3 regions of the Mesorhizobium sp. CA13 genome follow, and region 1 is predicted to be linked to each of the others. Evidence: predicted binding sites of a transcription regulator. Region 1 holds the regulator's gene; each other region holds the start of a gene.
What was found. Region 1 encodes LexA, which represses DNA repair genes until DNA is damaged. Its sites were predicted from a motif close to TGTTCNNNNTGTGTTCNG; they were not measured.
Positions count from the first base shown of each region.

Region 1 (10,561 bases):
CCTCGGTCGGCGACCACGATCTGATCCATGACGTGCTGACCGGCGAAGGCATGACGCTCGGTTTCTGGAAGATCGCCATGCGTCCCGGCAAGCCGCTGATGTTCGGCCGCCTCGGCGACATCAGGTGCATCGGCCTACCCGGCAATCCGGTGGCGAGCCTCGTCTGCTCGCAACTGTTCCTGAAACCGCTTCTGGCACGCCTCGGCGGCCGCAATTTCCGGCAAGATATCCGTCAGGCACGGCTGGGCGCCGCGATGCAGGCCAATGATCTGCGCCAGGACTATGTGCGGGCGGCGGTCAGGCAAGAGGCCGGCATGCTGGTGGCAACCCCTTTCAGCATCCAGGATTCCTCGATGCTGAGGATGCTGGCCGACGCCAACGGACTGATCGTGCGCGAACCATTTGTATCCACCGCGGCTGCAGGAGACGCTTGCAGCGTTCTCATGCTGAGGTGAATATTCCCCGTATAACCCGCTGATTCTAGCGACAAATCAGATCGTTGACTCCGCTAGCAAAACTCGTGTCAGCGGATGCGCCGGATCGGCCAGGCCTTCGACAATGTCGTAATGATGTCGGTCCGGCTCGACCACCGCGCTCGTGACGGCACCAAGCCCTGTCCAGATATTGGCCAGCAAGGCGCTCTGGCGCAAGAACTCGGACCGCTCGCCGCCTCCGGCCCAGCACGTGATGCGCGCGCCATCCATGGGCCGCAGCAGCGCCGGACTTTCCGTCAGCGCCTCGGCTTCATCGATTTTCAGCGCCGCGTTCATGCCGGTGCGCATGAGCGGACGCAGGTCGTGCAGGCCTGAAATCGAAACGACGTGGCGTATGCGCCTTGCCACGTCGGCTGCCAGGGGCGTTGACGTCGTCGCCATGCGGCTGGCGAGATGGCCGCCGGCCGAATGCCCGGTCAGCATAAGCGGTCCCCCGACCATCGCCGCCGCCTTGCCGATCGCCGCGCCGATCTCGTGGGAGATGCCGGCGATGCGTATGTCGGGGCAGAGCGTATAGGACGGCATCGCCACGGCAAAGCCGCTGTCAACCGAGCCCCTGGCGAGATGCGACCAGGTATCCTTGTCGGACTCCAGCCAGTAGCCGCCATGAATGAACACGACGAGCCCCTTGGGCATGGCGGCGGGAAGGAAGAGATCGAGCCGGTTGCGCGGCCTGTCGCCATAGGCGATATCGAGCTGAGCCCTGCCCTTTGCCGCAAGCGCATCGCGAAATGCCTGCGCTGGTTCGACCCATGCAGCCGGCCAGCGATCGCTGCCGGCGATGTTGGCGCCATTGGCGTAGGCATTGTCCCAATCGGCAATGCGATGTTCGAGCATCGGCACCCTCCCCCGGACGGCATCGTTTCAGCGCTAGCAATGGCCATCGACAGCGGCAACGTCAATGCTCCCGGAGCAAAACATTTTAGGCTTGAAACAAATTTCGACTGGTGCGATCCTGTGCCTTGTTCAGCGATGGGCGTGAGGCAGACAGGGGCAGCCGAAAATGCTTGGGCCATCAGCGCATATCGATACCTTCACGCGCGATAACCTGCCGCCGCCCGACCAGTGGCCGGACTTCCTGCTCGACGGCTTCGACTATCCCGAGCGGCTCAATGCCGGCGTCGAACTGACCGACAGGCTGGTCGAGAAAGGCCTCGGCGACCGTACCGCGCTGATCGGCAATGGCCGCCGCCGCACCTACAAGGAATTGTCCGACTGGACGAACAGGCTGGCGCATGCGCTGGTCGAGAATTACGGCGTCAAGCCAGGCAACCGGGTGCTGATCCGTTCGGCCAACAACCCCGCAATGGTGGCCTGCTGGCTGGCCGCCACCAAGGTCGGCGCCGTCGTGGTCAACACCATGCCGATGCTGCGCGCCGGCGAACTGGCCAAGATCGTCGACAAGGCCGAAATCACCACAGCGCTGTGCGACACCAGGCTGATGGACGAGATGACCGCCTGCGCCAAGGACAGCGCGTTCCTCAAGCAGGTCATCGGTTTCGACGGTACTGCCAACCACGATGCCGAACTCGATCGCGCAGCCCTCGACAAACCCGTGACATTTGCCGCGGTGCAGACCGGGCGCGACGACGTCGCCCTGCTCGGCTTCACCTCGGGCACGACGGGCGTGCCGAAGGCGACGATGCATTTTCACCGCGACCTCCTGATCATCGCCGACGCCTACGCCCGCGAGATCCTGCAGGTGACGCCGGACGACATCTTCGTTGGCTCGCCGCCGCTGGCCTTCACCTTCGGCCTTGGCGGGCTCGCCATCTTCCCGCTGCGTTTCGGCGCCGCGGCGACGCTGCTGGAACAGGCCACGCCGCCCAACATGGTCCACATCATCGAAAGCTACAAAGCGACAATCTCCTTCACCGCGCCCACCGCCTATCGCGCAATGCTCAAGGCCATGGACGAAGGGGCCGATTTATCGTCGCTGCGGGTCGCGGTTTCAGCCGGCGAGACCTTGCCCGCGCCGGTCTTCGAGGAATGGACTGAGAAGACCGGCAAGCCGATCCTCGACGGCATCGGCGCCACGGAAATGCTGCATATTTTCATCTCCAACCGCTTTGACGACATGAAGCCCGCTTCCACCGGCAAGGCCGTTGGCGGCTATCAGGCGCGCATCGTCGACGAGGAAATGCGTGAAGTGCCGCGCGGCACCGCAGGCAGGCTCGCGGTGCGGGGACCGACCGGCTGCCGCTACATGGCCGATGCCAGGCAGAGCGACTATGTCCGCGACGGGTGGAACCTCACAGGCGACACGTTCTGGCAGGACGAGGACGGTTTCTTCCACTTCGCCGCGCGCTCCGACGACATGATCGTCAGTGCCGGCTACAACATCGCCGGCCCCGAGGTCGAAGCGGCGCTGCTAGCGCATGCCGATGTCGCCGAATGCGCGGTGGTCGGAGCCGAGGATGCAGAGCGCGGCCAGATCGTCGAGGCGCATGTGGTGCTCGTACAAGGCGTGGCGCCGGACGCAATGACCGTCAAGCGCCTGCAGGACCATGTCAAGGCGACGATCGCGCCCTACAAATACCCGCGCTCGGTAAAATTCATCGCCGCTTTGCCCAAGACGCAGACCGGCAAGATCCAGCGCTTCCGGCTGCGCGCGGAGAAGATCAATTGAGCAAGCCCTACGACCCTTCCACCGAGGGCGCGGAAATGTCGTTCAAGGAGCGCATGTCCTACGGCGACTATCTGCATCTGGAAAAGGTGCTCGAGGCGCAGCAGCCGCTTTCGTCAGCCCATGACGAGATGCTGTTCATCATCCAGCACCAGACATCGGAACTCTGGATGAAGCTCGCGCTGCACGAAATCGGCGCCGCAATCCGCTCCATCCGCGCCGACCGTCTCGAACCGAGCTTCAAGATGCTTTCGCGCGTCGCGCGCATCTTCGAGCAGCTCAACAATGCCTGGGACGTGCTGCGCACGATGACGCCCAGTGAATACACCGAATTCCGCGATGCGCTCGGCCAGTCCTCGGGCTTCCAGTCCTGGCAATACCGCGCCATCGAATTCATGGCCGGCAACCGCAACCTCGCAATGCTCGGGCCGCACAAGCATCGGCCGGACCTCAGCGAGAAACTGGAGGCGATCCTGGCGCAGCCGTCGCTCTACGACGAGGCGCTGCTGCTGCTCGCCCGCAACGGCTTCGACATCGGCGCCGACGCAAGGCGAACGGACTGGCGCGAAACGCGGACCGAGAACGAAGAGGTCCTGGTCGCCTGGCAGACCATCTATCGCGACCCGCAGCGCTACTGGATGTTCTACGAACTCGCCGAGAAGTTGGTCGACTTCGAGGATTATTTCCGCCGATGGCGCTTCAACCACGTCACCACGGTCGAGCGCATCATCGGCATGAAGCGCGGCACCGGCGGCACATCGGGCGCGTCCTATCTGAAGAAGATGCTGGAGGTCGAGTTGTTCCCGGAGCTGTGGAAGGTCCGCACCCGGCTCTGACGCAGCTTTGAGTGCATATCGTTATCTCGAAACCGCTGCGCTTTTCTGAGCGACAGGCTCTTAAGTCACCGCCGCCTTGACGGCGAAACGCGCCTCCTGCCAGGCGTCCGTGCGCAAAATGTCTTCCAGCACCTCGACCGCCTGCCAGACATCGACATAGCCGACATAAAGCGGCGTGAAGCCGAAGCGAATCGTGGATGGCGCGCGGAAATCGCCGATCACGCCGCGCTCGATCAGGGCCCGCATCACCTGATAGCCATGCGGGTGGAGGAACGACACCTGGCTGCCGCGCTCATTGCCGTCGCGCGGGCTTTCGAGTTCGAGGCCGTAGACGCCGCATTTTGCCTCGACGAGCTGGATGAACAGATCGGTCAATGCGATGCTTTTCCTGCGCACTTCTGCCATGTCGACGTCGTTCCAGACATCGAGCGCCCCTTTGAGCGCGCGCATCGACAGCACAGGCTGCGTGCCGCAGAGAAACCGGTGGATACCTGTGCCGGCAGCAAAACCCTGTTCGAAGGCGAAAGGCCGCGCATGGCCCCACCAGCCGCTGAGCGGCTGGCGGACATCGCCATGGTGGCGCTCGGCCGCGTAGATGAAGGCCGGGGCACCCGGGCCGCCATTGAGATATTTGTAGGTGCAGCCGACGGCGAAATCTGCGTTCGAACGGTCGAGCTCGACCGGCAGGGCGCCGGCGGTATGGCAGAGATCCCAGACGATCAGCGCGCCGGCATCATGCGCCCTGCGCGTCAGCGCGGCCATGTCGCGCAGCTGCCCGGATTTGTAGTTGACGTGGTTGACCAGGATGACCGCAACGCGCTCATCGATCAGTTCTTCTATGGTCGGCGCATTGACACCCTCAAGACGCAGCATCGTGCTCGGCCGCGTCGAGGCAACGCCTTCGGCCATATAGAGATCGGTCGGAAAGCTGTCCCCCTCGGCGACGATGACCGACCTGTCCAGCCGCATCCCGAGTGCCGCATGCAGCACCTTGTAGATGTTGATCGAGGTGGTATCGCAGACCACCGTCTGGCCGGCGGCGGCCCCGATCAGGCGCCCGAGCTGGTCGCCGAGTTCGACCGGCATGTCGAACCAGCCGGCGGTGTTCCAGGCGCGGATGAGATCCTGCGCCCACTCCTGCGTGGCGGCCTTCTGCAGCTCGCCGAACACGGCGGGCGAAGCGGCGCCGAGCGAATTGCCGTCGAGATAGATCACCCCTTGAGGCAAGGTGAAGCGGTCACGCATGGCACGCAGCGGATCCGCGGTGTCCATTGCCTCGATCGCTGCGAGATCGGGAATTTTGCTCATGGTCACGATGTTCCTCGGTGAGAAGAGCGCCCCGGAAACGGGCCGGCCGTTTTGCCGCCGGGGCAAGGGCTGGCCGCATAGAGGCGCAAAAACAGGGTGAACGCCCGGTTCGATCTTTGCTCGATTTCCGGCCGAGGCAACTCCTCGAGCACCCCGACGATCCGGCGAACCTGGAGATCGCCGATCAAAAGCCGGACGTAGATGTCGGCGGCTTCGGCAGGATCGTCACAGGCGATCAGGCCGGCCCGACTTGCGGTTCGAAGCAGGTCGCCAACAAGCGGCATTATGGTATTGCGGCCGAATTGCGCGATCGACTGGCCAAGCGTGCCTGTATCGTTGACGTCGCCGGCTGCGGCGCGATTGAGCGCCACCGCCTTGTCGCCCGTCACAAGGGTCAGCAGGACTGGCCCGAGCAAGTTCAGGGTTTCGAGCGGATCGCGCGCCTGGCGAAGGGCGTCCTCCAGCAGCTTCCTTGCTTCTCCCGCATTGGCTTCGATCAGGGATCGAAACAGGACCTGCTTGTTGCCGTACCAGTTGTAGAGGGTTTCGTTCGAGGCCGATGCCCGCTTGGCGATGGCAAGCAGGGAGGCGCTTTTGTAGCCGGTTTCCCGGAGCACCGCATAGGCGGCCTCCTCTATCCGTTCACGTCGCGCGGCCTGCTTCGGCGTGGTCATTGGTGTCCCTCTTCGAAAACCGTACATTGTTATACGGTTTAGTCAAGCGAGCCGGAAGCAAGGAGCGAACGAACGCAGCCCGTCGCATTCGGTGATGCCTGGCCGCTTTCCGGCAGGAAGTTGGCATTTTGGTTTCGTTTCGTTCACGAGCCGCGGAGATTTTGATCCGCCCCAAAAGGCAGCCGGCACCTGCCGGTCACACAGTTTGCAGGCTTGTACCAACAGTGGAGATCGGCCGGGCCACAGGCCATTAACCAAAATAGTTTCAAAGAGGCTGAGAGCGCATTGACGACAGACGGCGCTGGCAGGATGCTGGCTGCGGGAGGGCCTTTCGTTTCCGCCGCCTTAACGAATTCATTAAACTTTAAATGGTTGCGGAACACAACTGGAACAGATAGTGTTTGTTCTGGGTTTGTTTTCTGATTCTGATTCCAGACCCTTCGTGCAATGCCTTTGGGGGCCGCCATGCTCACGCGCAAGCAACATGAACTCTTGATGTTCATCCATGAACGGCTGAAGGAAAGCGGCATTCCGCCGTCCTTCGACGAGATGAAGGAAGCGCTGGACCTCGCCTCTAAGTCGGGAATTCATCGGCTGATCACGGCGTTGGAGGAGCGCGGCTTCATTCGCCGCCTGCCGAACCGGGCCCGCGCGCTGGAGGTGCTGCGCCTGCCGGATTCGATCGCGCCGGGTCTTAACGCGGCAAAGAAGTTCTCCCCGAGCGTCATCCAGGGCAGCCTCGGACAGGGCGGCCTTAACAGGCAGATCAAGCCGGCGGCGCCCTCGCGCCTGCCCGCCGCTGGCAATGACGACGACGTGGTTTCAGCGGTTTCGATCCCGGTCATGGGCCGTATCGCGGCCGGCGTGCCGATCGACGCTATCCAGCATCAGACGCATTCCATCTCGGTGCCGCCGGACATGATCATGGGCGGCGAGCATTATGCGCTGGAGGTCAAGGGCGATTCGATGATCGAGGCCGGCATCTTCGACGGCGATACGGTCATCATCCGCAACGCCGACACCGCAAGTCCCGGCGAGATTGTCGTGGCCCTGGTCGACGAGGAGGAAGCGACGCTGAAGCGCTTCCGTCGCAAGGGCGCCTCGATTGCGCTCGAGGCCGCCAATCCGGCTTATGAAACACGTATTTTCGGACCGGACAGGGTCAAGGTGCAAGGCAAGCTGGTCGGACTGATCAGGCGCTACTGAGCGGGTTCGGCGTTGGGCTTTTCGGGTTTGCGGTAGGGAGGCAGTCCCCGTGCCTCGCGCGAGAATTTTCGCTGTTCGTGCCAGGGCCGATATGGCCTGTCGACGGCAAAGCTGACCTGGGCCGGTTCCGTCGCCGATTGCTGGTCGAAGAAGACGGCGGCACTTCCGTTCCGAGCGAGCTGCCGCTTGGTGATGACGAGGACCAGCGGATTGTGGCAGGGGTCGTAGCCCCCGGGATCGTCGATGACTATCAGATCCGCATAGGCGCAGGCCCTCCAGGCATCCTTGCGATCCTCCACCTGCGCGATGATCGCCCCGGAGGGATGCCGGGCCATGCACAGGCCGGTGAAGCAATAGAAAGGCGCTCCGGCGGGAAGTTGCGCGGGATCGAAGATGTCGAACTGTCGGTCGCCGCTGTCGAACAGCTCCGGCCCAACGATGGTTTCGGATTTCAGCGCGCGTTTCCAGTTGTCGACCGTGAATTCGTTCGGGCGCGCCCGGTTGATCGCGAGCTCGCCGCCGCCGATCGGCAGCGCCACCAGGCGGGCATCCTCCGAAATCAGCACGTCCGGCGTGCGCGTATCCGCGACGGTCAACAGGCCGGCGAGCGCGAAGGGAAGTGCCGCCAGCCGCAGCCATGTCGTGGCCATCGTCGCGATGACCAGGGCGATCGCGACCAGAAGAACGGATTGCTGCGAAATCAACCCGACCGCGTCGACCGGCGAGCGTTGCGAGATCCATCCGGATATGGCGATCATCGCGGTCAGTCCCTTGCCCATCAGATAAAGCGATGGTCCATCGAACCCGAACGGCATCAGCAGCGCACTGGCAACCGCAAGGAACATCACGACGGAAACGATCGGCATGACTGCAAGATTGGCGAACAGGCTGAGTGGCGACACGCGCTGGAAATGCCAGATGGCGAAAAGCGCCGTGGCGCTTCCCGCGATGATCGAGGTCATCGCCAGCCCACCTGTCGCCAGCAGCAATTTTCGCGTCAGGAAGCCGGGCCAGGTCCGTTGCGGCGGCGGGGTCCGCGCTTTGTCGGCTTTGCGATCCGACCAGCCGGCATAGGCGCCGACCAGGGCCGCGGTGGCGGCGAACGACATTTGGAAGCTCGGCCCTACCACCTCGTGCGGCGACACTACGATGACGGCGATCGCCGAAATAGCCAGATTGCGCATGGTGAGTGCCGCCCGATCGAACAGGACGGCGATCAGCATCACCGCCAGCATGATGAAGCTGCGTTCGGCGGCAACGACGACGCCCGAAATGACGAGATAGGCGGCGATCGAGAAAAGTGCCGCCGCGGCCGCGTATTTCTTGACCGGCCGGCGGGAGGAAAAGTTCGGGAACAGCGCGAAGCCACCACGCAGCAGCCCCATGACGGTGCCGGCGACCAGCGCCATGTGCAGCCCGGAAATTGAGATGATGTGGTAGATGCCGGTGCGTCGCATCGCTTCGTTGATTTCGTCGGGAATCCCGGCGCGCACGCCCACGATCAGCGCCGCGGCGATCTCGCCCTCGGCGCCGCCGATGCTGTCCCTGATATGGTCGGCAATGCTTTCACGAGCACTCTCGATGGCGGCTGAAAGAGCGGCCCACAGCGGCCTGTCATCGGCCGAGACGATCTTGGGATTGCCGAGAAAGAACCCGCTGGCACCGATGCCGGCGAAGTAGCTGTCGAAGGAAAAGTCGTAGCTGTCCGGCCGCACCGGCCCGGTCGGCGGCAACAGCTTGGCATAGCCGGTCACGAGCGAGCCGGCCGTCACCTCAGCCGGTACCTTGCGCGCCGAAAGGCGGACGCGCTCCGGCGCGTAGCGTAGTTTCGGCCGTGCGGTCGATGTCACGTCGATGGTCAGCCGGATGCGGCCGGTCTCCATCTGGTCGACTGAAACGACGCGGCCGGTGATTTGCGTGGAGATTTCCGAGCCCAGCATCCGCGTTCCCGCCCGCCAGGTCTCGACTTTGCCGGCGAGCATGCCGAGCGCGCACAACAGCGCCGCCATGAAGCACAGATGGGTTTTCGACCATGAGCGCGAAACGAGCGCGCACAGCGCCATCAGGATCGCGATCGCGAGAGGCTTGGCAAAGCCCGGCTCCGCCGCCAGCGAAAAATAGGCCACCGATCCGCATGCCAGGAACACCGGTATCAGCAGGAAGGCTACGCCCCGATCGAGTTCGAGCTCGGCGGCTCTGGCCACTCCGTTGCGCAGGCGAGGCCATGAAGCACGACCGAACTCCCGGCGCAGGCGCGAGGCCGCGCGGACAGCGGGGACGCCAGGCGGCGCGGAAACATCCGGCGGCAGCGACTTGCCCGGCTGCTGCAAGGGCGGCGGCGCCAGCGGCAATGAGACCGGCGCGGGCATGGCAAAAAGCGAGCGTTCGCTGACGCCAGCAACGACGTCGTCGCCTTCCTCCGCGGCCCGGCCCGCTCCAGCCATCGGGTCTGCCCCTTGCGCCCTCGACACCCTATGCTACATGAACGCGCGGCGCGCGAAAGTGCGCGTGATCCGCACCCCGCTCCAGACGTTTCCCGAGAGTTGTATGTCCGACAAGGTTGTCACCCGTTTTGCCCCCTCGCCCACCGGCTATCTGCACATTGGCGGCGCGCGTACGGCGCTGTTCAACTGGCTCTATGCCAGGCACACCGGCGGTACGATGCTGCTGCGCATCGAGGACACCGACCGCGAGCGCTCCACCGATGCGGCGACGGCCGCCATTCTCGATGGGCTGACCTGGCTCGGCCTCTCCTGGGATGGCGGGGCGGTGTCGCAGTTCGAGCGCGCGCCGCGCCATCGCGAGGTGGCCGAGGAGCTGGTGCGCATGGGCAAGGCTTACTACAGCTACGAGACCCCCGCTGAGCTTGAGGCAATGCGCGAGGCGGCGCGGGCCAAGGGCCTGCCGCCGCGCTATGACGGAAGCTGGCGTGACCGCGACCCTTCGCAGGCGCCTCCCGGCGTCAAGGGCGCGATCCGCATCAAGGCGCCGACCAAGGGCGAGACGGTGGTGCATGACCGTGTCCAGGGCGACGTGCGCTTTCCCAACAAGGATCTGGACGACTTCATCATCCTGCGCTCGGACGGCAATCCGACCTACATGCATGCCGTCGTCGTCGACGACCACGACATGGGCGTCACCCACATCATCCGCGGCGACGACCACCTCACCAATGCCGCTCGCCAGACCGTGATCTACAACGCCATGGGCTGGGATGTGCCTTCAATGTCGCACATACCGCTGATCCACGGCGCCGACGGCGCCAAGCTGTCGAAGCGGCACGGCGCGCTGGGCGTGGAGGCCTACCGCGCCATGGGCTACCTGCCCGAAGCGCTGCTGAACTATCTGGCTCGGCTCGGCTGGAGCCACGGCGACGACGAGATCATGTCGATCCAGGACATGATCGCCTGGTTCGAT
Region 1 covers NZ_JAIUHS010000004.1:251,539-262,099, forward strand. Annotated here, with positions in the region: gene glp (gephyrin-like molybdotransferase Glp) at 1-455, shown strand, start outside; gene LB566_RS12660 (alpha/beta hydrolase) at 492-1,331, opposite strand; gene LB566_RS12665 (AMP-binding protein) at 1,498-3,123, shown strand; gene kynA (tryptophan 2,3-dioxygenase) at 3,120-3,956, shown strand; gene kynU (kynureninase) at 4,017-5,264, opposite strand; gene LB566_RS12680 (TetR/AcrR family transcriptional regulator) at 5,267-5,938, opposite strand; gene lexA (transcriptional repressor LexA) at 6,404-7,144, shown strand; gene LB566_RS12690 (ComEC/Rec2 family competence protein) at 7,138-9,588, opposite strand; gene gltX (glutamate--tRNA ligase) at 9,692-10,561, shown strand, end outside.

Region 2 (10,561 bases), on a different contig from region 1:
ATTGATAGATCTGCGCAGCAGATCTGTCCCCTACAGCGCCCTGGCAATCCTTGCCGCCAGCCGCGCATTGTTCTCGACCAGCGCGATGTTGGTCTTCAGGCTCCGGCCGCCGGTGAGTTCCAGGATTTTGGACAGCAGGAACGGCGTTACCGCCTTGCCGGTGACGTTGAGCGCCTCGGCAGCCTTCTGTGCGGCCTCGATATAGCCGGCCATCTCGCCGGCCGGGATTTCCTGATCCTCCGGCACAGGGTTGGCGATCAGCATGCCGCCGCTCAGGCCCAGCGCCTGTCGCGTCTTGTAGAAATGCGCGATGTCTTCCGGCGCGTGCAAGGTCAGCGGCGCGCGGAATGGCGACTGCCGGGACCAGAAGGCCGGCATGGTCTCGCAGCCATGGCCGATCACCGGCACGCCGCGGGTCTCCAGCACTTCCAGCGTCTTTTCGATGTCGAGGATGGCCTTGGCCCCGGCCGAGACGACGATGACGGGCGTGCGCGCGAGCTCATCGAGATCGGCGGAAATATCGAAGCTTTTTTCGGCGCCCTTGTGCACGCCGCCAATGCCGCCGGTGGCGAACACCTTTATGCCGACCATGTGCGCGGCGATCATGGTGGCCGCAACCGTGGTGCCGCCGGTGCGCCCTTGTGCGACGGCGAAGCCGAGATCGGCGCGCGAGAGCTTCATGGCATCGCCGGTCATGGCGAGCGATTCGCGTTCTCCGTCGGAGAGGCCGATCTTGATGCGGCCTGTCACCACGGCGATCGTCGCCGGCACCGCGCCGCCATCCCCAATGATCTTTTCCACGTCGGCCGCCATGGCGCCATTATCGGGGTAGGGCATGCCATGCGTGATGATCGTGCTTTCCAGCGCCACCACGGGCTTCCCGGCGGCCAAGGCTTGCGCCACCGGCGCGTGGACATCGATGAAGGGGCGGGCGGTCTCTGGGGTCATCTGGATCTCCAATCCGGAGTGCGGCGCATCCTTCCGGACGCTCAAGCCGCACTGCGGCACTGTGAACTGGCCGGTCTCATGCCACTTCCTGCTCATCGGGCACAAGAGCCAGCGCTTGCGTGAAAGTCGCCGTGGTGAAATCGGGAACGGCGCCAGCGCTTTCGATGGCCAGCGTTGCGGCGGCGACACCCTCGCGCAGCGCCGCACGCAAGGGCATGCCGCGCAGCAAGGCGGCGACCGTCGCGCCGGCAAGCGCATCGCCGGCGCCGGTGACGTCCACGATTTTTCTTGGAGGGGGCGGGACGACGGCAAAGCTGCCGTCGCGGTCGAAACCGAGCACCGGGCCGCCGCCCGCCGTGACCACCGCGCTGTCGAGCCCGGCGCTCCTCAGCCCGTCGACGATAATCTTCTGAGAAGCGGCATCGTCAAGCCCGGCAAGCGCCACCGCTTCGCGCCTGTTCATGAAGGCGACGGCCAGGCCGCCGAGCACCGGGTTCAAGCGCACGACCTTAGCCGGTGAAATGGCAATGGCGAAGACGGGCTTGCCGGCGGCAAGCGATACCAGCCGCTCCAGAGCCGCCGACGACAGATTGGCGTCGCACAGGACGGCATCGGCGGCGGCGATCTCTTCCCGCACCCTGGAGCGGCGGATCTGCTTGGTAAACGCCAGCTCATAGAGCGCCATGTCGGCAAAGCCGACGAGCAGTTCGCCCTCACGGTCGATCAGCGCCGTATAGCTCGGCGTCGTGCGGTCGAGGAACACCGCGGACAAGTCCGCAATGCCTGCTTCGGCGATGGCGCGCGAAACCGTGTCGGCGGCGGTATCGCCACCGCGCACCGACAGCAGCGAGCCCGAGACGCCTCGCCGCACCGCGCTGCGCAACGCGTTGAAGACGCCGCCGCCGACATCCTCGCGCATCGTGCCCGGGTTGGAGGCAGCCGGCACATAAGCGCCGGATACCTGGCCGCGCCTGTCGATATGGGCGCCGCCCACCGCCAGGACTCTTGGAGATTTCACCATGCGCCGATATGACCTTTGTTGGCGCTCACGCACAAGCGCCATGCCGTGCGACGGAGCTTCGCAGGCAACGGCCGGCGATTCGTGAGGCCGGCACGGCGAACCAGCCTGGCCTAATGTTCGGGCCATGCTGGAGCCGAATCGTGAGACAAAAAAAGAACAAATCAGGATGTTGCTTATTTTTCAAATGCTTGATCCCTCTTGCCAAATGAGAACAAAAAAGGTACAAATAACCAAGGATTACGGATTGTCCGGCCTTCATTGACGACTACGGGGTGATGTATCATGGCTCAGAACAGCTTGCGGCTTGTAGAGGATAAGGCAGTGGACAAATCAAAGGCTCTGGATGCGGCGCTGTCGCAAATCGAGCGAGCTTTCGGCAAGGGCTCGATCATGCGGCTCGGCGCGAACGAGCAGGTTGTCGAGATCGAAACCGTGCCGACCGGCTCGCTCGGTCTCGACATCGCGCTTGGCGTCGGCGGCTTGCCGCGCGGCCGCATCATCGAGATCTACGGGCCGGAAAGCTCGGGCAAGACGACGCTGGCGCTGCACACGGTGGCGGAAGCCCAGAAGAAGGGCGGCATCTGCGCCTTCGTCGATGCCGAGCACGCGCTCGATCCGGTCTATGCCCGCAAGCTCGGCGTCGATCTCGAAAACCTCCTGATCTCGCAGCCTGACACCGGCGAGCAGGCGCTTGAAATCTGCGATACGCTGGTGCGCTCCGGCGCCATCGATGTGCTGGTGGTCGATTCGGTCGCGGCACTGACGCCACGCGCCGAAATCGAGGGCGAGATGGGCGATTCGCTGCCCGGCCTGCAGGCCCGCCTGATGAGCCAGGCGCTGCGCAAGCTGACCGCCTCGATCTCGCGCTCCAACACCATGGTCATCTTCATCAACCAGATCCGCATGAAGATCGGCGTCATGTTCGGTTCGCCCGAAACCACCACCGGCGGCAATGCGCTCAAATTCTACGCCTCGGTGCGTCTCGATATCCGCCGCATCGGCTCGGTCAAGGACCGCGACGAGGTCGTCGGCAACCAGACGCGCGTCAAGGTGGTCAAGAACAAGCTGGCGCCGCCCTTCAAGGTGGTCGAGTTCGACATCATGTACGGCGAAGGCGTGTCGAAGACCGGCGAACTGGTCGATCTCGGGGTGAAGGCCGGCGTGGTCGAGAAGTCGGGCGCCTGGTTCTCCTACAATTCGCAGCGTCTCGGCCAGGGCCGCGAGAACGCGAAGCTGTTCCTGCGCGACAATCCCGATACGGCGCGCGAGATCGAACTTGCGCTCAGGCAGAACGCCGGACTGATCGCCGAAAAATTCCTCGAGAATGGCGGCTCCGAAGGTGGTGACGATGGGTTCGAGGATGAAGCCGGCGCGATGTAGGCGTTCGCCGGCGCAATCCAAGCGTTCGCCGGCGCGATCTGGCATTCGGTTTACGGCCCGAGTTCGGCCATAATCCAGGTTCATCAACTTGAGCTTATGTAATCGAGTTCTGTAGTATTGCGTTTCGAACCGCCGGCCCCGTGCCGGCGGTTTGCGTTTTGAGCGGCTGGCGAACCGCGAATTGACCAGCTTGCGTGTTTCTGGACAGGGTGCCAAGCGGCGGCTAAAAGGCCAGCTCCATCTTCTAAAGCGCAGAGCCCATTTTCCGCCGGTCCGGCCGGCGGCTCTCTCGAAAAGGCAGCATTCATGAGTGGCGTGAACGAGATCCGGTCGACATTTCTCGACTATTTCCGCAAGGAGGGTCACGAGGTCGTGGCGTCGAGCCCACTTGTGCCACGCAACGATCCGACGCTGATGTTCACCAATGCCGGCATGGTGCAGTTCAAGAACGTCTTCACCGGCCTGGAGAAGCGGCCCTATTCGCGTGCCACGACCGCCCAGAAAAGCGTTCGCGCCGGCGGCAAGCACAACGACCTAGACAATGTCGGCTACACCGCGCGCCACCTGACCTTCTTCGAGATGCTCGGCAATTTCTCCTTCGGCGACTATTTCAAGGAGCGCGCCATCGAGTTGGCCTGGAACCTCATCACCCGGGAATTCGGGCTGAAGAAGGACAAGCTGCTCGTCACCGTCTATCACACCGACGACGAGGCGGCTGGTCTCTGGAAGAAGATCGCCGGTTTTTCCGACGATCGTATCATCCGCATCCCGACCTCGGACAATTTCTGGGCGATGGGCGACACCGGCCCATGCGGGCCGTGCTCGGAAATCTTCATCGATCGCGGCGAGCACATCTGGGGCGGTCCTCCCGGCAGCCCGGAGGAGGATGGCGACCGGTTCCTGGAATTCTGGAACCTGGTGTTCATGCAATATGAGCAGGTGACGAAGGACGAGCGCATCGACCTGCCGCGCCCGTCGATAGACACCGGCATGGGCCTGGAGCGCATGGCCTCCATCCTGCAAGGCGTTGAAAGCGTCTTTGAGACCGACCTGTTCCGCCATCTGATCGATGCCGCGTCGTCAGCGCTCGGCCGCGGTCCCGACGCCGAGACCGTCGCGTCCTATCGCGTCATAGCCGATCACCTGCGCTCGTCCTCCTTCCTGGTCGCTGACGGCGTGCTGCCGTCCAATGAGGGGCGCGGCTACGTGCTGCGCCGCATCATGCGTCGCGCCATGCGCCATGCGCAGCTGCTCGGTGCGAACGAACCCCTGGTCTGGAAGCTGGTGCCGGCGCTGGTTCGCGAGATGGGCCAGGCCTATCCGGAACTTGTGCGCGGCGAACAGCTGATCACCGAGACGCTGAAGCTTGAGGAGACCAGGTTTCGCAAGACACTGGTACGCGGTCTCGGTCTGCTGTCGGAGGCGACGGAAAAGCTCGGCGCCGGCGACATGCTGGATGGTGAGACGGCCTTCAAGCTTTACGACACCTATGGCTTCCCGCTCGACCTGACGCAGGATGCGCTGCGCCAGCGCAACATCTCGGTCGATCTTGCCGGCTTCACCAATGCGATGGAGCAGCAGAAGGCGGAGGCGCGTAAGCATTGGGCGGGCTCCGGCGAGGCGGCGACCGAAGCGGTCTGGTTCCCGGTGCGCGAAAAAGCCGGTGCCACCGAATTCCTCGGCTACGAGACTGAAGCTGCGGAAGGCATCATCCAGGCGCTTGTCCGCGACGGCAAGGCTGTCGACAGCGCCGGCAAGGGCGAAGCGGTTGCCGTGGTCGTCAACCAGACGCCGTTCTATGCCGAATCCGGCGGTCAGATTGGCGACACGGGAACCATTTCAGGCGAAGGCTTCTCGATCGACGTTTCCGATACGCAGAAGAAGGCCGACGGGCTCTTCGTGCATCTCGGAAAGGTGATTAGCGGCACGGCCAGGACCGGTGCCGCCGTCGAGCTGAAGGTCGACCATGCGAGGCGCTCCAGGCTGCGCGCGAACCATTCCGCGACGCATCTGATCCATGAAGCGCTGCGCGAGGTGCTGGGCACCCATGTCGCGCAGAAGGGCTCGCTGGTCGCGCCCGAGCGCCTGCGCTTCGACATCTCGCACAACAAGCCCATCTCGCCCTCGGAACTCGAGGAGGTCGAGCGCATGGCCAATGAGATCGTGGTGCAGAACAGCCCGGTGACCACGCGCCTGATGTCGGTCGACGATGCAATTGCCGAAGGTGCCATGGCGCTGTTCGGCGAGAAATACGGCGATGAGGTGCGCGTCGTGTCGATGGGCACCGGCCTGCACGGGGCCAAGGCCAACCGTCCCTATTCGGTCGAACTCTGCGGCGGCACGCATGTCAGGGCAACCGGTGACATCGGCCTGGTGCGCGTCGTGTCCGACAGTGCCGTCGCCGCTGGCGTGCGCCGCATCGAGGCGCTGACGGGCGAGGCCGCGCGCAAGCATCTCGATGAACAGGACCGGCGGCTGAAGGCGGCCGCGGCAACGCTGAAAATCTCGCCGGCCGACGTGCCGGCGCGTGTTGAAGCCCTGCTCGAAGAGCGCAAGAAGCTCGAGAAGGAGCTCACCGAAGCGCGCAAGAAGCTGGCGCTGGGCGGCGGGTCGCCCGCTGACGCGCCGGCCGCGAACGAGACCGTCGCGGGGGTCGGCTTCCTCGGCAAGTCGGTTTCCGGTGTCTCGCCGAAGGATCTGAAGCCGCTGGCTGACGCCGGCAAAAGCTCGCTCGGCTCAGGCGTCGTCGTCTTCGTCGGCACGGCTGAGGACAACAAGGCGAGCGTCGTGGTCGCCGTCACAGACGATCTCGTCGGCCGCTTCAGCGCCGTCGACCTGGTGCGCGTCGCCTCCGCAGCACTCGGCGGGCAGGGCGGCGGCGGCAGGCCCGACATGGCCCAGGCGGGTGGCCCCGATGCCTCGAAGGCCGATGACGCGATTGCTGCGGTGAGGGCGGCGCTCGAAGCCGCGTGAACTGCCGGAATCATCAGATGTTCAGGGCAGCGCCGCCCCTCATCTGGCTGCCGCCATCTTCTCCCCGTAAACGGGAGAAGGACGCTCTCGGGCGTGATTTCGCCAATTATCGTCGTTGAAGAATGGCCGCGGAGGTCGCGGCCAGCTTCTTTCTCCCCGTTTTACGGGGAGAAATGCCCGGCAGGGCAATGAGGGGCGGCGCTAACGCCGAGCAAGTTTCGCTCGACTAGCCCAGCTTTTCGGTGCGTGCAAAGCTCGGGCGCTCGACCACCCGAGCATGCCAGTCCCGGATATCCGCAAACCGAGCCAGCAGATCCCGCCCCTCGCTGACCTTGACGAAATAGGCAATGATCGGCGCCGCATGCAGGTCGGCGAGCGTCACCCGGTCGCCGAGCAGCCACGGTCCGGGAACCTTGAGTGAGGTGAGCACCCTGAGGATCGTTTCCGCCTGGCTCAGGCCATCGGCGATCAGCCTCTCATCCGGCTCGGTCTTCTCCAGCCGCTCCACGGCGACATCCCAGACCATGGCCCGATAGCCATAGGCGTCGAGCATGCCGATGATCTGGTTCATCCGCGCGCGGCCGCGCGGATCCTTCGGCTGCAAGGGTGGCCCGTCGAACGCCTCATCGATATAGCGCGCAATCGCGCTGGCCTCGAACAGGCGAAAACCGTCGTGCTCGAAGGCCGGGATGCGGCCGAATGGGTGGTGCTCGAAATACCAGCCGGGGATGCCCTCGGCGGCGAAGACATCGACCGGCACAAGCTCGTAGTCGACGCCCTTCTCCTCCAGCGCCATGCGCGCTATGCGCACGTAAACACTGTAGTCAGCGCCGTAGAGGACCGGTTTGGCCATGCTGCCAGCCCTTTGCTTCGTTTTCGTTGGCCCAAAAGCCGAAGGCTCCTTCCGGAGCCTTCGGCATGTCGAACCCGCGGGTGCCTACGCCATCGCCTTCTGCAAGTTCTCGTCGATCTTGTCGAGGAAGCCGGTGGTCGAGAGCCAAGGCTGGTCGGGGCCGATCAGCAGCGACAGGTCCTTGGTCATGTAGCCGCTCTCGACCGTCTGGATGCAGACCTTCTCCAGCGTCTCGGCGAAGCGCTTCAGTTCGGCATTGTCATCGAGCTTGGCGCGGTGGGCGAGACCGCGCGTCCAGGCGAAGATCGAGGCGATCGAATTGGTCGAGGTTTCCTCGCCCTTCTGGTGCTGGCGATAGTGGCGGGTGACGGTGCCGTGCGCGGCTTCCGCTTCCACCGTTTTGCCGTCCGGCGTCATCAGCACGGAGGTCATCAGGCCGAGCGAGCCGAACCCCTGCGCCACCGTGTCGGACTGCACGTCGCCGTCATAGTTCTTGCAGGCCCAGACATAGCCGCCCGACCACTTCAGGCTGGAGGCCACCATGTCGTCGATCAGGCGGTGCTCGTACCACAGCTTCTTCGACTTGAACTCGGCCTCGAATTCTGCCTCGTAGACTTCCTGGAAAATATCCTTGAAGCGGCCGTCATAGGCCTTGAGGATGGTGTTCTTGGTCGAGAGATAGACCGGATAGTTGCGCAGCAGGCCGTAGTTCAGAGAAGCGCGGGCGAATTCGCGGATCGACTCGTCGAGATTGTACATGGCCATGGCTACGCCGGCGCCAGGCGCATCGAACACGTCGTGCTCGATAACCTGGCCATCCTCGCCGACGAACTTGATCGTCAGCTTGCCCTTGCCAGGGAAACGGAAATCGGTAGCGCGGTACTGGTCGCCATAGGCGTGGCGGCCGACGATGATCGGCTTGGTCCAGCCGGGCACCAGCCGCGGCACGTTCTTCATGATGATCGGCTCGCGGAAGATGGTGCCGCCGAGGATGTTGCGGATGGTGCCGTTGGGCGACTTCCACATCTTCTTCAGCTTGAATTCCTCGACGCGCTGCTCGTCGGGCGTGATGGTCGCGCATTTCACGCCGACGCCGTACTTCTTGATGGCGTTGGCCGAATCGACGGTCACCTGGTCGTTGGTGGCGTCGCGATGCTCGATGCCGAGGTCGTAATATTCAAGCTTGAGGTCGAGATAAGGGTGGATCAGCTTGTCCTTGATGAACTGCCAGATGATGCGGGTCATCTCGTCGCCGTCGAGTTCGACGACCGGGTTCGCCACCTTGATCTTCGCCATGGAAAGAATGCCTCGTTGCTGGGAAATGGGACGGCCTTGCCCGCGTGGCGTTCGGCCGGGATGCGCCCCTATATCAAAGCGTTTTTGGCCGCGCAAACGGCGATCGGTCACGAAAGCGAAGCGATCGCCCCGCCATTTGCGAACGCTTCATTTTCGCGGCCGAATATGGCAGGGGACGCTGAAATGCCGCAAACAGCAGTTCATTGACAATCATGCCCGTCATCAAAGATTCCGATAACGCTTCAGCCGCCGGCCCCGCCATCATCCTCGTGGAGCCGCAGCTCGGCGAGAATATCGGCATGGTCGCGCGCGCCATGGCCAATTTCGGCCTGGTCGAACTTCGCCTCGTCAACCCGCGCGACGGCTGGCCGAACGAGAAGGCGCGTGCGGCCGCCAGCCGTGCCGATCATGTCATCGACGCCGTGAAGGTTTTCGACGATCTCGCCACGGCGATGGCCGACCTGAATTTCGTTTTCGCGACCACGGCAAGGCAGCGCGACGGCTTCAAGCCCGTGCGCGGGCCGGTCGAGGCGGGAAGGGTGCTCCGGGCCCGTCATGGCATGGGTCAGCGAACCGGCATACTGTTCGGTCGTGAGCGTTTCGGTCTCTACAATGACGAGGTCGGCCTCGCCGACGAGATCGTCACTTTTCCGGTCGATCCCGATTTCTCCTCGCTCAACATCGCCCAGGCCGCGCTACTCATGTCTTACGAGTGGATGAAGTCCGGCCTTGAGGACGAGACCAAGACAAATTTTACGGGCCCGGAGATGAAGCCGGCCAGCAAGGAAGAACTGCACGGCCTGTTCACCTATCTCGAAGGCGCACTCGAAGCGCGCGGCTATTTCCGGCCGGCGCCGAAGAAGCCGAAGATGGTCGACAATCTGCGCGCCGTATTGACCCGGGCGGGTTTCGCCGAGCCGGAGCTGAAGGTGCTGCGCGGCATCATCTCCTCGCTGGACAGGTTCTCGCCGGCGATGCCGCGCGGCGACGGCTCTCCGGGAGATGATCCAAGGCGGCTTCCGGCCGCCGCGCGCGCCGGCGGTCCGGGCCGCAAGACCAACGCGGATCGTCAGGTGGCCGATGACGACGACAGCGCCACGCCGCCGCTCGGCGGCAAGGGAACCGACAATGACTGATCAGCCGATCCTGATGTTCGATTCCGGCATTGGCGGGCTGACTGTGCTACGCGAGGCGCGCGTGCTGATGCCCGACCGCCGCTTCGTCTACATCGCCGACGATGCCGCCTTTCCCTTTGGCGCCTGGGAGGAACCGGCGCTGCGGGTCCATATACTCGACCTGTTCGGCAAATTGCTCGACCGGTTCGCCCCGGCCATCTCAGTCATCGCTTGCAACACCGCCTCGACGCTGGTGATCGATGCTTTGCGCGCGAGGTTTCCCGGCCATCCCTTTGTCGGCACTGTGCCTGCGATCAAGCCTGCGGCGGAGCGCACCCGCTCCGGCCTCGTCTCCGTGCTGGCGACGCCGGGCACGGTGAAACGGCAATACACGCGCGACCTGATCAGCAAATGGGCGCAGAAATGCCACGTCCGGCTGGTCGGCAGCGACCGGCTGGCCGGGCTGGCCGAGGCCTATATGCGCGAAGGGTTCGTCGACGAGGAAGCCGTGCGCGCCGAGATCGCCCCGTGTTTCATCGAACGCGACGGCATGCGCACCGACATCGCCGTGCTCGCCTGCACGCATTATCCTTTTCTGGTCAACCGCATGCGCAAGACCGCACCCTGGCCGGTCGACTGGATCGATCCGGCCGAAGCGATCGCCCGGCGGGCGATGTCGCTGCTGTCGCCGCTCAACGAGCCGTTGCTGCAAGGTCAGCCGGACATCGCGGTCTTCACATCCGGCAAGGCGGACTTTGCCACCAGCCGGTTGATGCAGGGCTTTGGACTGACGGTCGCCTGATTTCCGGAACATTGGCGAGGCCGTTTCGTTTTCTCCCAGGCAACGAAGGGAGAAAAACCATGCCTGCCACCTCGAAAGCCCAACAGAAGGCCGCCGGCGCCGCACTGTCGGCCAAGCGCGGCGAGACCAAGAAGAGCGAGCTCAAAGGCGCTTCCAAGGGGATGTACGAATCC
Region 2 covers NZ_JAIUHS010000001.1:79,411-89,971, reverse strand. Annotated here, with positions in the region: gene LB566_RS00515 (pseudouridine-5'-phosphate glycosidase) at 31-948, opposite strand; gene LB566_RS00510 (carbohydrate kinase family protein) at 1,025-1,969, opposite strand; gene recA (recombinase RecA) at 2,252-3,349, shown strand; gene alaS (alanine--tRNA ligase) at 3,656-6,322, shown strand; gene LB566_RS00495 (glutathione S-transferase family protein) at 6,549-7,175, opposite strand; gene LB566_RS00490 (NADP-dependent isocitrate dehydrogenase) at 7,260-8,471, opposite strand; gene LB566_RS00485 (RNA methyltransferase) at 8,684-9,607, shown strand; gene murI (glutamate racemase) at 9,600-10,388, shown strand; gene LB566_RS00475 (DUF3008 family protein) at 10,448-10,561, shown strand, end outside.
Region 2: a site for LexA is predicted at 2,177-2,194, ahead of recA (recombinase RecA). Genes of this name have one in related genera too.

Region 3 (10,561 bases), on a different contig from region 1:
GACCTCGAATGCGCAGAACGCCACCTTGAACCGCCTGGTGTCGCGCGGGCTGGTGCACATTTCAGGCTTCACCCCGTCGGATGCGGCGCATGTGCTTGGCAAGCAGGCGAACTGGGATGCCGCCGCCGCCCGCCTCGGCGCAGAGCTGTTCGCGCGCAAGCGCGACGGCCGCGGCCAGGCGATCGCGGCCTCTCCCGAGGCGATCTCGGAGCGCGTGCTGGGGGCGCTGACGCGCTGGTCGGCCGAATATATCCTCGAAACCGCCTTCGCCGAGGACGGGCTCGACGGCGCGGCCACCGTTGCGCATGCGCTGGTGCAGCGCGCCGTCGACGCGCATCCCGGCATTGCGCGCCTGAGTGTCGCGCTCGACCGGCCGGTGATCGGCCTCGGCGCCTCGGCACCGCTGCACTATGCCGGACTGCCGCCATTGGTCGGCAATGACTGCGTGGTGCCTGATGACACCGATGTCGCCAACGCGCTCGGCGCCGTGGTCGGCCAGGTCCGGGTATCGGCGGAGGCGCGCGTCAGCCAGCCCAAGGAAGGTCTGTTCCGTCTTGCCTCGGGCGAAACCGTGCGCGACTTCCTCGACGAGGCGGCGGCGATCGCGGCCGCCGAGGCCGATGTACGCGCCATCGCGGCGCAGCGCGCCAGGGATGCCGGCACCGACAGCGCCGAAATCGATGTCGCGACCGAATTCCGCGTCTCCACCGTCGAAGCCCAGCGCATGTTCATCGAGGCGCATGTGGTGGCGGTGGCTTCGGGCAGGCCACGGATCGCGGTGTGATGGAGAGTGTAATCTCCCCTAGTTGGGGGAGATTGGCAGCGTCGCCGCCGGCACCAAGCCCAAAAACCGCGCCTAGCTGCCCTGCCTTCACCCTAAGCTGAATTGACCCTGCACTCCCAACATGCCAAAGGCGCGCGAAAGCCTTTCATCTGGAGCAGCCTGATGACCGATCGCGTCGAAATCGCCGGATTGCGGATCGCCCGCGAACTCCATGACTTCGTTGTCAACGAGGCCGCTCCGGGCACCGGCATCGATCCGGATAAGTTCTGGAACGGCTTTTCGGCCATCGTCCACGACCTCGCTCCGAAGAACCGGGCACTGCTGGCAAAGCGCGACGCTATACAGGAAAAGCTCGATGACTGGTATCGCGCCAATGGCGCGCCGGTCGACCTGGAAGCCTACAAAACCTTCCTGAAGGAGATCGGCTATCTCGTCCCCGAAGGCCCGGCCTTCTCGGTGACGACCGAAAAGGTCGATCCCGAGATCGCCGTCGTAGCCGGGCCGCAGCTTGTGGTGCCGGTGATGAATGCGCGCTATGCGCTCAACGCCGCCAATGCCCGCTGGGGCTCGCTCTATGATGCGCTTTACGGCACCGACGCGATTCCCGAGACGGACGGCGCCGGGAAGGGCAAGGGCTTCAACCCCGCGCGTGGTGCGAAAGTCGTCGCCTGGGCCAAGGACTTTCTCGACCAGTCGGTGCCGCTCACATCGGGCAAATGGGCCGGCGTCAACGGCCTTTCGCTGGCCAATGGCGCGCTGCGGCTCAGCGCCGGCGCCGGCTCGACTACGCTTGCCGACGTCAGGCAGTTCGTCGCCTATCGCGGCGACGCCGCCAACCCGCAAGCCGTGCTGCTGGTCAGCAACGGCCTGCATATCGAGATATTGATCGACCGCGACAACCAGATCGGCCGCACCGATCCGGCCGGCATCGCCGACATCATCCTGGAATCGGCGCTGACCACCATCCAGGACTGCGAGGATTCGGTCGCGGCGGTGGATGCGCAGGACAAGGTCGTCGTCTACCGCAACTGGCTCGGCCTGATGAAGGGCGACCTCGCCGAAGAGATCACCAAGGGCGGCCGGACCTTTGTCCGCAAGCTCAACCCCGATCGGTCCTACACCTCGCGCAATGGCGGCACGGTGACGCTGCCCGGCCGCTCGCTGATGCTGGTCAGGAATGTCGGCCACCTCATGACCAATCCGGCGATAACGGCCCGCGACGGCAACGAGGTGCCGGAAGGCATCATGGACACGGCGATGACCGCGCTGATCGCGCTGCACGATGTCGGGCCGAACGGCCGCCGCGCCAATTCCCGCGCGGGCTCGATGTATGTCGTGAAACCCAAGATGCATGGACCCGAGGAAGTTGCCTTCGCCGTCGAGATCTTCGATCGCGTCGAGGCCCTGCTCGGTATGGAAAAAAATACCATCAAGATGGGCATCATGGACGAGGAGCGGCGCACCACCGTCAACCTCAAGGAGGCGATCCGCGCCGCCAGGGAGCGCGTCGTGTTCATCAACACAGGCTTCCTCGACCGCACCGGCGACGAGATACACACCTCGATGGAAGCCGGCCCGATGATCCGCAAGGGCGACATGAAGCAGGCTGCCTGGATTTCCGCCTACGAGGCCTGGAATGTCGACACGGGGCTGGAATGCGGGCTTGCCGGCCACGCCCAGATCGGCAAGGGCATGTGGGCGATGCCCGATCTGATGGCGGCGATGCTCACCGAGAAGATCGCCCACCCCAAGGCCGGCGCCAACACCGCCTGGGTGCCCTCGCCGACCGCGGCGACGCTGCACGCCACCCATTACCACAAGGTCGATGTCCACGCCGTGCAGGCGGCGCTGAAGAGCCGGCCGAAGGCCAAGCTCGACGACATCCTGTCGGTGCCGGTCGCGGTGCGGCCGAACTGGTCGCCGGCCGATATCCAGGCGGAGCTCGACAACAACGCGCAAGGTATTCTGGGCTACGTCGTGCGCTGGATCGACCAGGGCGTCGGCTGCTCGAAAGTGCCCGACATCAACGATGTCGGCCTGATGGAGGACCGCGCCACGCTGCGCATCTCCTCGCAACACATCGCCAACTGGCTGCACCATGGCGTCTGTGCGGCCGACCAGGTGATGGAAACGATGAAGCGCATGGCGGCGATCGTCGACCAGCAGAACCAGGGCGACCCGCTCTACCGGCCGATGGCCGCCGATTTCGACGGCTCCGTCGCCTTCCAGGCCGCCTGCGACCTCGTCTTCAAGGGCCGCATCCAGCCCAACGGCTACACCGAGCCGGTGCTGCACGCGCGGCGGCTGGAACTGAAGGTGAAGGACCGGGCCTGAGCGTTTCAGCCGGCGGGCGTTCCGTTCCCCTCTTCTCGAGGCAGCGCGACTACGCCGCCTGCGCCACGCGCTCCGAGCTCATACGATAGGAGATCGCTTCGGCCAGATGAATGCGGCCGACGGTCTCGCTGGCGTCGAGATCGGCGAGCGTGCGCGCCACTTTCAGCACCCGGTGGTAGGCCCGCGCCGAGAAGGCAAGCTTTTCGCTGGCGTCCTTGAGCAGCGACAGGCCCGCTGCGTCGGGCATGGCGATCTCCTCGATCACCGCCGGCGCGCAATGCGCGTTTGTGGTGGCGCTGGTGACGCCGAGCCGTTCGAAGCGCTCGCGCTGGAGGGCGCGGGCACGCGCCACGCGCAGCGCCACGTCGGCGCTCTTCTCCGCCCGGTCGGGCCGGATCAGGTCGCTGGCTGAAACCGCGGGCACCTCGATCCTGAGATCGATGCGGTCGAGCAGCGGGCCCGAGATGCGGGCCTGGTAGTCGGTGCGACAGCGCTCGCCCCGCAGGCAGCGATAGCCGGGCTCGCCGGCCATGCCGCAGCGGCACGGGTTCATCGCCGCCACAAGCTGGATGCGCGCCGGATAGGTGACGCGATGGTTGGCGCGCGCGATCATGCAGTCGCCGGTCTCCAGCGGCTGGCGCAACGCGTCGAGCGTCTGCGGTGTGAATTCGGGAAATTCGTCGAGGAACAGCACGCCGTGGTGCGCAAGTGACACTTCGCCCGGCCGCGCCCGGATGCCGCCGCCGACCATCGCCGCCATCGAGGCCGAATGGTGCGGCGCGCGGAACGGCCGCCGGTCGGTCAGCTTGCCTTCGCCGAGCTCGCCGGCGACGGAGGCGATCATCGAGACTTCCAAAAGTTCCTTCGGTGCCAGCGGCGGCAGGATCGACGGCAGCCGCTGCGCCAGCATCGACTTGCCCGATCCCGGCGGCCCGACCATCAGCAGATTGTGCCCGCCGGCCGCCGCCACTTCCAACGCCCGCTTGGCGGTTTCCTGGCCCTTGATGTCGGCGAGATCGGGCAGGTCGCGCGCCGCGGCATGGATGCCGGCTTCGGGGCGCGACAGCACCTGCGTGCCGCGGAAATGATTGGCGATGGCGATCAGGCTGCGCGGCGCGAGTATGTCGAAATCCTTGCCGGCCCAGGCGGCCTCCGAGCCGCAGGCGAAGGGGCAGATCAGGCCCTTGCCTTCAGAATTAGCCCCAATCGCCGCCGGCAGGGCGCCGGCGACCGCCGCAATGGTGCCGTCGAGCGAGAGTTCGCCAAGCACGACATAGCCGGCCAGCATGTCGCCCGGAATGGCGCCAAGCGCCGCCATCAGGCCGAGCGCGATCGGCAAATCGTAATGACTGCCCTCCTTGGGCAGGTCGGCGGGCGCCAGATTGACCGTGACCTTCTTGGACGGCATCGACAGGCCGGAAGCATGGAGTGCCGCCTGCACCCGTTCGCGGCTTTCGGCCACCGCCTTGTCGGCCAGGCCGACAATGTGCATGTTGACCTTGCCGGGCGCGATCATCACCTGCACGTCGACCGGCACGGCCTCGATGCCCTGGAAAGCAACCGTGCGAACCCGCGCCACCATGTTTTGCCCCCGGATCTGGGCTTGCCCCAAGCCTTTTGCAATCAGGCCGCGAAGGGCCTGGGCCGGAGACAATCACAGTTCCTCGGCTAAATCAAGAACATTACAGGAACACGCAATCGCTTAAGTTGCGGCGCGATTGTCTCCGGTTGCAAAAACGGAACATGGTTAATACGAAGTGAAAACGGCTACTTCCGCTTGGCCTCCACCGCGTCCCAGAACAGGCTGGCGATGTCGGCGCCGCCGAAGCGTTTGACTTCGCGCACGCCGGTCGGCGAGGTCACGTTGATCTCGGTCATGTAGTCGCCGATGACGTCGATGCCGACGAGGATGAAGCCGCGTTCCCTCAGTGCCGGCCCGATGCGGGCGCAGATCTCGCGTTCGCGTTCGGTCAGCTCGGTCTTCTCGGCGCGGCCGCCGACATGCATGTTGGAGCGGGAGTCGTGCTCGGCCGGCACCCGGTTGATGGCCCCGACCGGCTCGCCGTCGATCAGGATGATGCGCTTGTCGCCCTTGCGCACATCCTTCAGGTAACGCTGCACGATGTAGGGCTCCCGGAACATCTGGCCGAACATTTCGAGCAGCGATGCGAGGTTGCGGTCGGCCTCCAGCAGGTGGAAGATGCCCGCACCACCATTGCCGTAGAGCGGCTTGACGATGATGTCGCCGAATTTCTTGCGGAAGGCGGCGACCTCCTGGGGATCCTTGGTGATCAGCGTTTTCGGCATCAGGTCGGAAAACTCGGTGACGAAGATCTTTTCCGGGCTGTTGCGCACCCACGCCGGGTCGTTGACCACCAGCGTCCTGGGGTGGATGCGCTCCAGTATGTGCGTGGTGGTGATGTAGTTCATGTCGAAGGGCGGGTCCTGTCTCAGCAGGATCACGTCCATCTCCGACAGGTCGGTTCGCACCTTCTCCCCCAGCGAATAGTGGCTGCCCTTCTCGTCGCGCACCTGCATCTCCTCGATGCGGGCAAACACCTTGCCGTCGCGCAGCGACAGCCGGTCGGGCGTGTAGTGGTAGAGCTGATGGCCGCGCCGCTGCGCCTCCAGCGACAGCGCGAAAGAAGTGTCTCCGGCGATCGACACGGTGGAGATGTGGTCCATCTGGACGGCGATTTTCAGCTTCATGTCAGGTCCCCAGCACGGTCGATGAGAGAGCGATATAAGGGTCCCGGCGCCTTCTGCCAATCGGGCCACGCCGCTAGCGGTCGAAGACCAGCCTGGAATAGCCGAGGAAGGACACCGCCATCGCGGTCAGCGAAGCGAAAGCAAGGGCGGTCAATGGCGGGGTTGTCGGCAGGACGACACGGATGGCGCAGTAGACCAGATAGTTGGCGATGCTGGTGGCGATGCCGACGCCGCCATAGCGCGCGCCTTCCCGCACCAAGCCGCGGCTCGACGGCGAGAAGGTCAGATGCCGGTTTATCTGCCAGGTGACGCAGAGTGCAAAGCCGATGGACAGCATGCGGGCGCTGAAAGGGCCGAGCGGCGTGACCGCAAGCAGCAGCCAGAGGGCGGCAGCGTCGGCGACGAAGCCGATGCCGCCGGCAAAGAGGAAGCGGATGAGACGGCTCACCGCTTCATGCGGCGCGAGGCGTCTTGCCTGGGCCGGCCTTCGCGGCAGTCGGCTCGCTGGCGCGCTCGCGCCGCTCGACGCTGCCCGAAGGCATCGATAGATAGAAGATGCGCTTCTGTTCGGCGCGGCCGCGCGACACCGAATCGAGGATCACGCCGGTCACACCAGCCAGCATCGAGAGCAAGAGCAGGCCGACCGACAGCACCCATGTCGGCATGCGCGGCACCAGCCCGGTCTCGGCGAATTCGACCAGCACCGGCGCCATCAGGAACAGGCTCGACGCCAGGAAGACTAGGGCGAAGGCGCCGAAGAAACGCAGCGGCTGCGTTTCCTTCATCAGCATGGCGAACATCCAAAGGATCCTGGCACCGTCGCGAACGGTCGAAAGCTTCGACGACGAGCCGTCCGGCCGCTTGCCGTAATCGAGCGCGATCTCGCTGACGGGCAATTTGAGCTGCGAGGCATGCACCGACATTTCGGTCTCGATCTCGAAGCCGCCGGAGACGGCCGGGAAGCTCTTGACGAAGCGCCGGGTAAAGACGCGGTAGCCCGAGAATATGTCGGTGAAATCGCTGCCGAACAGCCCTTTATAGAGACTGTTGAAGGCGCGGTTGCCGAAGGCATGGCCGGTCCTGCCGGCATCGTTGGTGACGCCGCGCCGGGTGCCCACCACCATGTCGGAGCGCTCGGTCAGAAGCGTGTTGATCAATTGCGGCGCGTCTTCCGGCGCATAGGTGCCGTCGCCGTCGGCCATCAGGTAAATGTCGGCGTCGATGTCGGCGAACATGCGCCGCACCACATTGCCCTTGCCCTGGCGCGGTTCGCGCACCACGATGGCGCCGGCCGCGCGGGCGCGCAACGCGGTCAGGTCGCGCGAATTGTTGTCGTAGACATAGACCGTCGCCAAAGGCAGCGTCTCGCGGAAGCGCCGCACCACCTCGGCGACCGTCAATTCTTCATTGTAGCAAGGCAGGAGCACGGCAATGGTGGGTTCGTAGCGAAGCTCTTGCGGCATTTTCCTCTCCGGGTGCCTCGCCGCCACGCGCGGTTCGCGCCAAAGTCAGGCGCGTTCAGGCGGTTTTACTATTTATTGAAGCCGTTAAGGCTAGGTTTAAGGCCGGACTGTACGAGTGTCGATTGGCCGGAAAGGCCCGGCATTCCTGCCAGAGGCGATGGGGATGAGCACAGCCAGTAACGGCGCTTCCACCTGGAAGGCCGACATCGCGTTTGCGTTGCTTGCCACCTTGCTGCTGCTGGCGCTCGATCGCTATGCCGGATTCCCGCAACTGGCCAACCCGGCCGGCGACAATGACAGCCTGCTGCAACTGGTGGAGGTTCGCGACCTCCTGGCCGGCCAGGGCTGGTTCGACCTGCACCAGTACAGGATGGGGCTGGAGGGTGGCTTCGTCATGCACTGGTCGCGGCTGCTCGACGCCCCGCTGGCGCTCTGCATGCTTGCCCTGTCGGCCCTGACGGGCAGTGCCGCTTTGGGCGAGCAGGTCGTGCAGGTGCTTTGGCCTCTCCTGCAATTCTGGCTCGCGCTGTTCTCCATCATGCGCGCCGCGCGCGCTTTCGCCGGCGAGCACGCGGTCCTGCCCGCTGCGGTGGTCGGCGGAGCGGCTTTGTACTATCTCGGAATCTTCTCGCCCGGCGCACTCGATCACCACAATGTCCAGCTGATGCTGACCTTGGCCGGCCTGGCTTTGCTGCTTGAAGCACCTCGCCACCGGCCCGCCGCCCTGTTTGCCGGCGCGTGCGCCACCCTGGCATTAGCGATCGGCATGGAAAGCGCCCCCTATGCTGGAACCCTCGGCGCCGTCGTCGCCCTGCTGTTCCTCGTCAGCGGTGCCGGCGAAAGGCTGATCGCCAGGGATTTTGGCTTGGGCGTCACCGCCGTCTCGGCCCTTGTTTTCATCGCCACCATACCGGCTTCGGCATGGGGGCAGGCCCAATGCGACACCTTCTCGACCGTGCAGTTCGTGGTTGCCGCGCTTGCCGGCGCCGGCCTTGCGGTCATCGCCTCATGGCGGGCCGCCAATGCGACGTACGGCCGTCGCCTGGTCTCGCTCGGCCTGCTGGCATTCGTGCTTATCCTTGTCGTGATGTTTCTGTTCCCGCAATGCCTGGCTGCCCCCTATGCGGACCTCGACCCGCGCCTCCAGCAGATGTGGCTCGGTCATATCGACGAAGCGCAATCGATATTCCAGCTCGTCGCGGCCGATCCGGCCAGGGCGGTGGCGCGCTTCGCGACGCCGCTGGTGGCGATCATCCTGATGGCGCTGCGCCTCGGCAAGGGCGGCTGGCGGCGGCAGGACAGTCTCGTCGGGGCGCTGCTGCTGGTGGCTTTCCTGGTCAGTGCCTGGGAGGTCCGCGGCTCGACCTTCTCCATCGCCTTCGCGGTGATCCCGCTTTGCGCCTGGATCGCCAAATGGCGGCAGCGCGCCGAAAACAGTCCGTCCGGTGGCTCCGTGCTCCGTATGGCCGCAGCCTGGCTGATCTCGGTCAATGCAGTTTGGTCCAGCGCCGCCGAGGCGGCATCGAATGCCTTCCAGACCGGTACGGCCATCACGGACGCCGGCATCGATGCACCTTGCAACAGCAAGGCCTCGTTCGCCGCGCTCGCCCGCATGCCTCACACCACGGTGCTGGCCGTCTCCAATCTCGGCTCGCCGATCCTGGCCTTTACCCGCCATCGCGCGCTCGCTGGGCCCTACCACCGCAATGTTGCCGGAAACCTGCTCGTATTCGATGCCTTGCTGGGCTCGGCTACTGACGCGAAAGCCGTCGTGGCAAGCCATCGCGTCGGGATTGTCGCGCTCTGCCGCGGCAACCCCGAAACGAGGCTTCTCGCAGCCAAGGCGCCTGACGGCTTTCTGGCCGGGCTGATGCATGGCGGCGTGCCGGATTGGCTGGAACCGGTGGCGGAGACCCAGGGCGCGCCGCTGGAGCTCTATCGCGTTCGCCCCGCCGGTTGAGAATCCGCGTGAGCGACGACGCCCTTGAGCCTGGACGGCTTTGCGGAGAACAACGCGCTTTAGCGGCGAAAAATCGATTTTCCCGATACGTTTCCTAAAGGGTTTGCTGCCAGTCTCGGGCATAAATTCCGACTTCGAGAAACAGGGACACCGATGCAAACTTCGTTTGGCACCGGTCAGGCAAACAGGGAGAGCACGGATCTGGCATTCACCGATCCGTTGACCGGGCTTGGCAACCATCGCCGCTTCTTCGACAAGGTCGATCGCCTGATCAGCGACCGTGCCGACGATCCCGCGCCCTTCACCGTCGGCATTCTCGACCTTGATGGCTTCAAGCCGATCAACGATCTGTTCGGCCACAAGGCCGGCGACGACATCCTGATCCAGGTGGCGATGCGGCTGCGCGCCTCGATGGACGGCCATTCCACGGTCTGCCGCATCGGCGCCGATGAATTCGCCTTCCTCTACCCGCTGGTGTTCTCAGAGGAGGCGGCGGCCGAAAAGTCGCGCATGCTGATCGAGATCCTATCCGCCCCTTACGATGTCGGCGAGCGCACCGCCAGGCTGTCGGCCTCCGTTGGTTGTTCGCTGTTCTATTCCGGCGACGAGACCACCGAGATCCTCATCAACAAGGCCGAAACGGCGCTTTACCATGCCAAGCGGTCCGGCCGCGGGCGGGTCGTCGTTTATACCCGCGAAATGGAAGAGGCGGCCAAGCGCGTCACCCGCATCGAGCAGGCGCTGCGCCGCGCCGTCTCGGCCGGCGAGGTTGAGCCGCATTTCCAGCCGATCGTCGACCTCGCCACGCGCCGCACCATCGGCTTCGAGACGCTGGCGCGCTGGACCGACCGCGATCTCGGCTCGGTACCGCCGACCGTCTTCATTCCGATCGCCGAGGAGCGCGGCATCATCGGCCCGCTGTCGCAGCTGGTGCTGCGCAAGGCGACCGAGGCGGCGAGGAGCTGGCCGAAGGACCTGTTCCTGTCCTTCAACCTGTCGCCCTCGCAGCTCGTCGACCAGAACACCGGCCTGCACATACTGGCGATCCTCGACCGCACCGGCTTCGATCCGCGCCGTCTGGAGATAGAGATAACCGAGACCGGCCTGATGAACGATCCGGCCTCGGCCGCGCAGATCGTCGAGGACCTGCGCCGCGTCGGCATCCGCGTTTCGCTGGACGATTTCGGCACCGGCCAGTCCTCGCTCGGGCGGCTGCGCGAATTCCATTTCGACAAGCTCAAGATCGACCGCGCCTTCGTCTCCTCCATTCTGGATGACCGCCCGTCGGAGCACATCATCCGCGCCATTCTC
Region 3 covers NZ_JAIUHS010000007.1:38,747-49,307, reverse strand. Annotated here, with positions in the region: gene LB566_RS17565 (hydantoinase/oxoprolinase family protein) at 1-784, shown strand, start outside; gene LB566_RS17560 (malate synthase G) at 947-3,118, shown strand; gene LB566_RS17555 (YifB family Mg chelatase-like AAA ATPase) at 3,168-4,700, opposite strand; gene gshB (glutathione synthase) at 4,886-5,827, opposite strand; gene LB566_RS17545 (GtrA family protein) at 5,901-6,275, opposite strand; gene LB566_RS17540 (glycosyltransferase) at 6,280-7,290, opposite strand; gene LB566_RS17535 (GtrA family protein) at 7,454-9,250, shown strand; gene LB566_RS17530 (putative bifunctional diguanylate cyclase/phosphodiesterase) at 9,404-10,561, shown strand, end outside.
Region 3: a site for LexA is predicted at 4,794-4,811, ahead of LB566_RS17555 (YifB family Mg chelatase-like AAA ATPase). Genes of this name have one in related genera too.